3 regions of the Plantactinospora sp. WMMC1484 genome follow, and region 2 is predicted to be linked to each of the others. Evidence: riboswitches for the same ligand, from Rfam matches in the RefSeq annotation. Region 2 holds a riboswitch; each other region holds the start of a gene.

Region 1 (3,269 bases), 110 kb from region 2:
TGGCCGCCGGCGCCACCCTCGCCCTGCGGTACCTGCCCGGCGTCCTGATCGGAGGCTTCGCCGGCGTCCTCGCCGACCGGATGGACCGGCGCACCCTCATGGTCGTCACCGACCTCGCCCTCGCCGGCTTCGCCGCCGCCTTCCTGCTCGCCGACAGTCCCCGGTGGATCTGGCTGGTCTATCCGCTGACACTCGTCTCGGCCGCGACGAGCTTCACCTTCCAGGCCGCCCGCAACGCCTGGATGCCGAGCCTCGTCGAGCCCGACGAGTACGTACTGTTCGGCGCCCTGGTCCAGGTCAACGGCCTACTGCTCCAGGCGCTGGGCGGCCTGGCCGGCGCAGCGGCGGTGACCCTGTTCGGCTGGCGGTGGGCCTTCGTCATCAACGCCGCGTCGTTCGTCGTCTCCACCCTGTGCACCCTGCGCGCCCGAGGCGGCCAGCGTCACGGCGACACCGGGAGCGCCCGGAAGGACGGCATCCTGACCGCCCTCGCCGCCGGCATCCGACACGGCCTGCGGCACCGGCAGATCCGCGCCCTGCTGGCCGTCGAGGCCATGTTCTGTCTCGGCCTCGGCGCGACGATCGTCACCATGACCTTCCTCGCCACCCGCACCTACCAGCTCGGCGCCGGCGGCGTCGGCTGGTTCTACGCCGTCCAGGGGATCACCGGAGCGGCCGTCCTGCTGTCGGCCGCTGCCCGCATCCAACGGCTGCCCGCCCGGGGACAACTGACCGTACTCGGCCTCTCCTGCCTGGGCGAGGGCCTGGCCACCATCGCGTTCGGGTTGGCACCCGCGGTCGGCTTCGCCCTCGCCTGCTGGGCGGTCGCCGCCGCCGCCGACGTCCTGTACGGTCCGGTGGCCATCGCCGTCCTGCTGCGCCACGCCGACAACGCGATGCGCGGCCGGCTCATGTCCCTGTGGACCGCCACCGCCACCGCAGCCCTGGCCCTGTCGTCCCTGGTCGGCGGCATCCTGGTGGACCGGCTTCCGCCCGGACTCGTCGCCGTCGGAGCCGGCCTGCTGATGGCGGTCGCCGGCGGAACATGGTTGGTGCTGCTCGGCCGAGGCCAGCTCGACACGTCCGTTCAGCCGTGAACGGCGGCGGCGCGGCCACCCTCCGCTTCCGCCGACCGCGCCGCCCGCGCCAAGCCGCCCTTCGCCTCTGCGTGGGGCCCTCCGCCTCTGTCTGGGGCGAAGACATCCCGGGGCTGCGCGCCGCGCTGTCCCGCGTCGGCCGGCCCGCACGCCACGGTGATTCCCGACGTGACCCGCGCCTCGCCGGATGCCGCCCGGACGGGACTCCCCACCGGGGCGATTAGCATGGGCCCCGCCGTGGTGTTCGGGAAGCCGGTGTGAAACCGGCGCGGCCCTCGCCACTGTGAACGGGACAGCCGTCGGCCCTCGTCGGGCAACGAGGTCACTGGGCGCGATTCGCCTGGGAAGGCCGGCCGGCGGCGCACCGCCCGTCAGCCAGGAAACCGGCCACGGCACCGACGACCCGTCCACGAGGTGCTGGAAGGCGGTCTGCGATGCGCGTGCGCGCTGTGCGGTCCCTCATGTCCTGGCGCGTTGCCGCGCCACTGTCCGTCATGCTCGTCGCCCTGTCCGGCTGTGCCGGCGGCGACGCCGAACCCGAGGCGGGCTCCGGCAGCGGCGCGGCCACCGTCACCAACTGCGGTGTCGGGGTACCGACCGGTACCCCGCACCGTTAACGTCTACACCGCCGAGCAGGCTGCGGTCTGGCTCTCCGGCAGCCTTGCCGGCCGGTCCTGGGGGCACGTACTGCCGGTGGTGCTCGCGGTGGCGGTGCTGCTGCCGGTGGCGTTACGGCTGGCCGCGTCGCTGCGCGCCCTCGAACTCGGCGACGACCTGGCCCTCGCCCTGGGTACCCGAGCCGAACCGGCCCGGGTCGGGCTGCTCGCCACGGCGGTCGTCCTAGCGGCCGTGGCGACGGCGGCAGCCGGCCCGATCGCGTTCGTCGCCCTGGCCGCGCCGCAACTGGCCCGCCGCCTCGTCCGCGAGCGCGGGCTCGCCCTGGTCACCTCGGCCGCGGTCGGTGCCGCGCTGCTGGGCTGCGCGGACCTGGCCGCCCGCCGGGCCCTCGCTCCGACCGAACTGCCCGTCGGGGTGCTCACCACGGTCCTCGGCGCCCCGCTGCTCGTCTGGCTGCTGTCCAGAGCCAACCGCGTCGGGAGGACAGGATGACCGAACTATGCGCCGCCCGGCTCGGCCTCGGCTACCACGGCCGCACCGTGGTCACCGGTCTCGACCTGCGGATCGCGCCCGGCCGGATCACCGCCGTCGTCGGGCCCAACGCCTGCGGCAAGTCGACGCTGCTGCGCGGCCTGGCCCGGCTGCTCCGCCCGGACACCGGCACGGTGCTGCTCGACGGCCGCGACATCCACCGGCTGCCGACCCGCGAGGTCGCCGCCCGCGTCGGCGTACTGCCGCAGCAGCCCGTCGCCCCGGACGGCATCACCGCCGGTGACCTGGTCGCCCGGGGACGACATCCGCACCAGACGTGGCTGCGGCAGTGGTCGGTCGCCGACGAACAGGCGGTCAGCACCGCCCTGGCCGCCACCGGCGTCACCGACTTGGCCGACCGACCCGTCGACGAACTCTCCGGCGGCCAGCGACAACGCGTCTGGATCGCCCTGGCCCTCGCCCAGGACACCGACCTGCTGCTGCTCGACGAACCGACCACCTTCCTCGACCTCGCCCACCAACTCGAGGTCCTCGACCTGCTCACCGACCTCAACACCGCCGGCCGCACGGTCGTCGCCGTGCTGCACGACCTCAACATGGCCTGCCGTTACGCCCACGAGATCGTCGCGATGCGCGACGGCGCCGTACTCGCCCAGGGTCCGCCCGCCGAGGTCGTCGACGCGCGACTGGTCGAGACGGTGTTCGGCGTACGGGCCCGCGTCATCACCGATCCGACGACCGGAACACCACTCGTGCTGCCAGAGCCGCGAACCACCCGGAGCACCCCGTGACGGCTTCCGGCGGTGCGGCCTGACAACCCGGCGGACGGGTGACTACTTCCGCTCAGACGGATCCACCGGTCACCGCCGGCAGATGTGCGAACCCGTCCCGACCGTACGCCCGACTCCTGGCTCGACCGCGCGGTGACTTCGCCGGCCGGCGCCAGAACAGGCAGGGTATCCATTGATTACCGTCGATATTTTCTAGCGTCAATCATCACTTCCCCCCTTCCCCGACCAGATGAATCCACCACCGTCGATCCTGACACCGCCGCAGATGTCG
Region 2 (3,269 bases):
ACCCCACCGCTGATGTTCGGCGCCCTGCTCGTCCTCGTCCTCGCCGTCGTCTTCGCCGAGATCGCCGACCGGCGCATCGACGCCAAAGCCCTCGCCATGCTCGGCGTCCTCTCCGCGATCAACGCCGCACTACGCCCCCTCGGCGCCGGCACCGCCGGCATCGAAACCGTCTTCTTCGTCCTCGTCCTCGCCGGACGGGTCTTCGGCCCCGGCTTCGGGTTCGCGCTCGGCTGCACCTCTCTGTTCGCCTCCGCCCTCCTCACCGGCGGCGTCGGACCGTGGATGCCGTACCAGATGTTCGGCTGCGCCTGGGTCGGCATGCTCGCCGGCCTACTACCCAAAGCAAGCGGCAAGGCGGAGATCGCGCTGCTGGCCTGCTATTCGGCGGTCAGCGGCTACCTGTTCGGGTTCATGCTCAACCTGTCCTTCTGGCCGTTCTCCCTCGACCCCGCCAGCTCCATCGCCTACCAACCCGGCCTGCCCCTGCTCGAACAGTTCCAGCGATACTTCGCCTTCTTCACCGTCACCTCGCTCGGCTGGGACACCGGCCGCGCCGTCACCACCGCGATCCTCGTCACCCTCACCGGCCCGGCGGTCCTCGGTGCCTTCCGCCGCGCCGCCCGCCGAGCGAACTTCCACACCACACCCAGCTTCGAGCCCGCCAGGCGGGGCGCCGACCGTGGAGCATGACGACGCCTCCGCCCGAGCACCAAACGACGCCCGCGAGCCGCGGGTCACGCAATCCGGCCGTCCCGACGCGGCGACAGCGGTGTACCCGTGCCCGGCCTGCGCCGCGCTGTGAGCCGACCCGGCCTGCGCCGCGCTGGTGAGACGATCCGCACACTTCCGCGTTGCAGGACGCTTCTGCCTTCCACACAGTGGGACGGCGGCGGCTATCATCGGCGTCAGCGCTGGTTCGCCCCGTCCGTGCAGGCGGGGCGTCGTAAGAGGGAACCCGGTGAGAATCCGGGACTGCCCCGCAGCGGTGAGCAGGAACGACCGCCGTCAACGGCACTGGGCGCACCCGCGCCTGGGAAGCGACGGCCAGTAGGAGACCGGACCCCAGTCCGGACGTGCCCGCGAGTCCGAAGACCTGCCCGCGCCGCACACACCGACCGGGTGTGTGCTGCCGCCGGCCTCGCGGGTGGGCCGGGCGGACCGCGTACCCGTCCGGTACCGCCTACCACGGCGCCCGACGGTCGGTGTGGTCTGTCCTTCCTGCCGCAGGTCACGACCACCTTCGGGGGACAACCCGTGCGCGACACGATTCTGCCCAGCCGCCCACCGTCCGCATCGCAGCTGACCCTGTCGCAGATCATGGACCAGCACCACACCAACCTGATGGGCACCGTGCACGGCGGCCGGATCCTGAACCTGATCGACGCCGTCGCCGGCGTGGTCGCCGCCCGCCACTCCGAAGGCCCGGCCGTCACCGCCGCCATCGACGAAACCGCCTTCCTCCAGGCGGTACGCGTCGGCGACGTCGTGCACGTGGACGCCCGGATCACCTGGGCCGGCCGGTCCTCGATGGAGATCGCCGTCACCGTCACCGCCGACCGGTGGGACCGCGCCGTCCCACCCACCCTGGTCGCCACGGCCCACCTGGTGATGGTCGCCATCGACGACAACGGCCAACCCCGACCGGTACCTGCACTGTCGCCGGAGACCGACGACGATCGCCGCCGCTACCAGGAGGCGCAGATCCGCCGCGAGCACCGCCTGACGCTCCGCCGCGCCCTCGCCAGCCAGGCCGGCCTGGCGTGAGCGAGTTCGGGTACGTGCCGGCCGGAACCCTCGTTGGCTACCTCGCCGTGATCACCCTGTTCATGCTCACCCCTGGCCCGGACATGCTGTACGTGCTGGCCAACGCCGTCCGCTACGGCACCCGGGCCAGCGTCGCCGCCGCGGCCGGCGTCGCCGTCGGCGAGATCATCCACGTGGCCGTCGCGATCGCCGGGCTCTCCGTCGTGATCGCCAACTCACCGACCCTGTACGCGACGATCCGGTACGCCGGAGCCGCCTACCTGATCACCCTCGGACTGCTGGCCCTGCGCCGACCGGCGAATCCCCGGACCGCCCGGCAGGACGCGGCACCGGCAACGATCGGTCTGGTCAAGGCGGCCGGTCGTGGCCTGCTGACCAACCTGCTCAACCCGAAGATGATCCTCTTCACGATCGCGTTCCTGCCCCAGTTCGTCGACCTGAACCGAGGCCACGTCACCGCCCAACTCCTGGTCCTGGGCGCCGTCTTCGTCGCCGTACAACTCGCCCTCGACATCGCACTCGGGCTGGTCACCGGCCGACTTGCCGGCAGGCTGACCACCGGCCGGCCCGCCCGCCTGTTGCATCGAATCAGCGCCGTGGCCTTCTTCGGCATCGGTGTACACCTTGCCATCGGATAACCCGCCCGACGACCCACGCCGGCGCCCCGACAACCGCCGACAGGGCGCCAGTATGAGCGGCCAGCCGAAGAGCGTGCCCGCACAGGCAGATCCGTGACTTCGGCTGCCCGGAGGGTCGCATGCCCGGAGAGTCTCAGCAGGACGGCCGTTGACGACACGAGCCCGGATGGCCACACTGACTGCAACATCATGATACCTGTGCGTCGATGGGGGAAGTCCGGTACAAGCCGGCGCTGGCCCGCAACGGTAGGCGGCGAACACACGCCGCGAGCCCGAGTACCCATCGATGTACCGCAAGGTTCCCCCACCCGTCGTGGCCCACGGGTCGGAGCCGCCCGGGAGCGGTCCCGGGTCGCGTCGACCGTCGGGCCGGAAAGGCACCGATTGATGGCCGCCCTCCTCCGACACCGCAGCCGCACCCTCGTCACCGGCGTACTCGCCACTCTCACCCTGTGCATAGCTGTCGCCCCACCGGCCGCCGCGCAATCCACCCTCAACCGTGTCGACGCCGCCGCAGGATGGCTCGCGCGCCAGATGGTCGACGGCGAACGGTTCGAGGTCGTCTTCGACGGCGTCGCCTACCCCGACCAGGGACTCACCCTCGACGCGATCTTCGCCTTCGCCGCCGCGAAGGTCGCCGACACGAACGCCGCCAGCGCCACCGCCTGGTTGGCGCAACCGGCGGTCACCACCGGCTACATCGGCGACGGCACCGAGGCGTACGCCGGAGCGACCGCCAAACTCGCCCTCGGTGCACAGGTCCGCGGCCTGAATCCGGCAGCGTTCGGCGGTGTCGACCTGATCGCCCGCCTGCACACCCTGATGGCACCAACCGGTAGGTTCACCGACCGGTCCGCCTTCGGCGAC
Region 3 (3,269 bases), 260 kb from region 2:
TCGGCCCAGGCCGGTGCCGGTGCGGTCGTGCGCGCGGACCGCCGGGCGGGCCGCAGGCACCGGGCCAGCGGCGCGGAGTCCGCGTCGATGCGCAGTTCCGGTGCGATCACCCGCCCGGCCAGGTCGACCCGCAGCCGCCAGCGTGATCCGGGCAGGTAACCGGCGACCAGGACCAGCAGCCCAGGATCGTCGGCGACCAGGGTGGCGAGCTGCGCTGCCGCCGGCGGATCGGGCCGCCGGCAGACCAGGACGGTACGTCCGGCCGGCTCCGCCGAGCGCCGGGCGAGAGGCGGCCGCGCGAGAGTCGTCAGGGCCTCGGCGATCGGCATCCGGTCGGTGCCGGCCGCCGCCAGACCGTCGCCGGGTTCCGCCGCGATGACCAGGCGCTGCACGCCGTGCCCGTCGGTCAGGGCCGACAGCTGGACGACCAGCGCGGACACCAGTCGCTCCGCCGGTGTCGGGGCACCGTGCACCGACACGATGCCGGGGCAGCGGGCGAGATCCAGCAGGACCAGCGTGTTGGCCCGGACGCCCACGGCGATCGGCAGCGGGTCGCCGGTCGCGGGCCCGTGGACCGGTGGCAGCGGCGCGCGGGCCCGCCAGCTGCGCGCCGTGGTGACCTGCCACGAGGATTCCGCCGCCGGTAGCGGCACGTCCGGCCCCGCACCGGCGAGCCGCACGCCGAGTTCTCCCGGGCCCAACAGCACCAGGTACGGCCAGAAGTCGTCCCGGTCGGCCAGTGCCGATCGCGCCGACACGATCCCGGCTCGGGCCGCCGGCACCGGCCCCGAGCCGGCGAAGCAGTCGTTGACCACCCGCATGCCGCGCCGGAGGCGGACGAAGCCGACGATCGGCGCCACCAGGTCCCGCGCCGCGCCGACGACGCCGCGCCGGATGCGCCGTCCGGTGCCCCGCAGGCCGTATCGGCGGTCGAACCACCGCAGCAGGACCACCAGCAGGATCAGCACTTCCAGGACCGTGAGTACGGCCAGCAGCGTCTGCCGGTTGGTGTCCAGGAAGCGGCCGAGGCCGCTGAAGGACGGCGCGTTCAACCGTGCTCCTCCCTCACCCGTAGCGCGCCAGGGGCGGCACGGTCGTGTCCTGATGTTAACTGTGGGTGGACGGCCGTCCTGGTGGCCGAGATCCAACCGGGAGCGTCAGATCCGCAGTTCAGGCTGCGCGCCCAGAGGGCGGACCCGTGACCATATCCAGCCGATGAACTCTTGGTGACGATCCGCCGGTGTCGAGGGGCGCCCCCGGCACCCGCTCCACCGTGACCTCGGCCCACCTGGCCGATGTGATCTTCCACCGCGACACGCCCGACACAGCATCTGGTGTTTCCTCGTTCGGTCGCGCCCATATATGGTGCTGCTCGCAGCTGGTTCGACTACCGATGCTCGGTAGCCGAGGCAAGAGGGAACCCGGTGCGAATCCGGGACTGCCCCGCAGCGGTGAGTGGGAACGACCGCCGTCAACGAAGCACTGGACCCTCGGGTCCGGGAAGCGACGGCCAGTAGGCACGAGTACGACGCCCGCGAGTCCGAAGACCTGCCAGCGCGCCGCACGCGACGTGTGCGGCGGTCGAAGGCCGCGCGGGACGGCCGACGCCATCAGCCGGACCGTCGGCAGCTGTGCCGAAGGTGCCCGGTGGCGTCCTCCCGCGCGCCGACGACCTCTTGGACAGGCGTGAGGAGGGGGACATGACCGCGACGCGCGAAGAGGTTGTGCCGGACCGGGCGGTGCCGGAGCAGCGCCGGCAGGTGATGCAGGTCCGCAAGCGCAACGGCGACACCGAGCCGGTGGACGTCAACAAGATCGTCAGGGCGGTGGAGCGGTGGGTCGCCGACCTGGGCGAGGTGGATCCGCTCCGGGTGGCGACAAAGACGATCAGCGGTCTCTACGACGGGGCGACCACGGCAGAGCTGGACAAGTTGTCGATCCAGACGGCGGCCGAGCTGATCGGCGAGGAGCCGCAGTACTCGAAGCTCGCCGCCCGGCTGCTGGCCGCGTACGTGGACAAGGAGGTGCGCGGGCAGGGGGTGGCGAGCTTCAGCCAGTCCATCCGGTACGCCCACGGGCTGGGGCTGATCGGGGACGGGACGGCCGCGTTCGTGGCCCGCAACGCCCGCAAGCTCGACGACGCCGTCGACCTGGACGGTGATCGTCGGTTCGAGTACTTCGGCCTGCGTACGGTCGCGGACAGGTATCTGTTGCGGCATCCGGAGTCGCGGCTGGTGGTGGAGACGCCGCAGTACTGGCTGCTGCGGGTCGCCTGCGGGCTGTCGCAGACGCCCGGCGAGGCGATCGACCTCTACCGTCTCATGTCCAGCCTGGCGTACCTGCCGAGTTCGCCGACGCTGTTCAACTCGGGCACCCGGCACACCCAGATGTCGTCGTGTTTCCTGGTCGACTCGCCCCGGGACGAGCTCGACTCGATCTACGAGCGCTACCACCAGGTCGCGAAGCTGTCGAAGTTCTCCGGCGGGATCGGCATCTCCTGGTCCCGGGTCCGTGGTCGCGGCGCGTTGATCCGGGGCACCAACGGGCGGTCGAACGGGATCGTGCCGTTCCTGAAGACCCTCGACGCCGGGGTGGCGGCGGTGAACCAGGGCGGCCGGCGCAAGGGAGCGGCCTGCGTCTATCTGGAGCCGTGGCACCCGGACGTCGAGGAGTTTCTGGAGCTGCGGGACAACACCGGCGAGGACGCCCGGCGCACCCACAATCTCAACCTGGCGAACTGGATCCCGGACGAGTTCATGCGCCGGGTCGAGGCGGACGGCGACTGGTCGCTGATCGACCCGTCCGACGCGCCGGAGCTGCCCGACCTCTTCGGCGAGGCGTTCGACGAGGCGTACCGGGCGGCGGAGAAGAAGGCCGTCCGGACGGTGAAGGCCCGGGACCTGTACGGGCGGATGATGCGCACGCTGGCGCAGACCGGCAACGGATGGATGACGTTCAAGGACGCGTCGAACCGGCTCTCCAACCAGACCGGCTCCCCGGGCAACACGATCCATCTCTCCAACCTCTGCACCGAGATCCTGGAGGTGAACAGCGACGCCGAGACCGCCGTCTGCAACCTGGGGTCGATCAACCTGGGCGCGCACGTCACCGCCGACGGCGTGGACTGGGAGCGGCTGCGGGCCACGGTTCGCACCGCGGTGGTGTTCCTCGACCGGGTGATCGACATCAACTACTACCCGGCGGAGCAGGCGGCGGCGTCGAACCCCCGGTGGCGGCCGGTCGGGCTCGGGTTGATGGGGTTGCAGGAC

What was found. A riboswitch is a leader RNA that binds a small molecule or an ion and turns the genes downstream of it on or off. The one in region 2 is predicted to bind cobalamin.
Region 1: it holds a riboswitch for cobalamin, as region 2 does, so the genes downstream of both, ACN28C_RS33060 (iron chelate uptake ABC transporter family permease subunit) here and ACN28C_RS33510 (acyl-CoA thioesterase) in region 2, are expected to answer to the same signal.
Region 3: it holds a riboswitch for cobalamin, as region 2 does, so the genes downstream of both, ACN28C_RS32485 (ribonucleoside-diphosphate reductase subunit alpha) here and ACN28C_RS33510 (acyl-CoA thioesterase) in region 2, are expected to answer to the same signal.

Annotation. Positions count from the first base shown of each region.
Region 1 covers NZ_CP186055.1:7,716,906-7,720,174, forward strand. Annotated here, with positions in the region: gene ACN28C_RS33055 (MFS transporter) at 1-1,097, shown strand, start outside; cobalamin riboswitch at 1,319-1,503, shown strand; gene ACN28C_RS33060 (iron chelate uptake ABC transporter family permease subunit) at 1,680-2,207, shown strand; gene ACN28C_RS33065 (ABC transporter ATP-binding protein) at 2,204-2,998, shown strand.
Region 2 covers NZ_CP186055.1:7,827,454-7,830,722, reverse strand. Annotated here, with positions in the region: gene ACN28C_RS33515 (ECF transporter S component) at 1-690, shown strand, start outside; cobalamin riboswitch at 896-1,115, shown strand; gene ACN28C_RS33510 (acyl-CoA thioesterase) at 1,255-1,764, shown strand; gene ACN28C_RS33505 (LysE family translocator) at 1,761-2,402, shown strand; gene ACN28C_RS33500 (peptidase) at 2,790-3,269, shown strand, end outside.
Region 3 covers NZ_CP186055.1:7,563,613-7,566,881, reverse strand. Annotated here, with positions in the region: gene ACN28C_RS32490 (hypothetical protein) at 1-1,052, opposite strand, end outside; cobalamin riboswitch at 1,363-1,570, shown strand; gene ACN28C_RS32485 (ribonucleoside-diphosphate reductase subunit alpha) at 1,701-3,269, shown strand, end outside.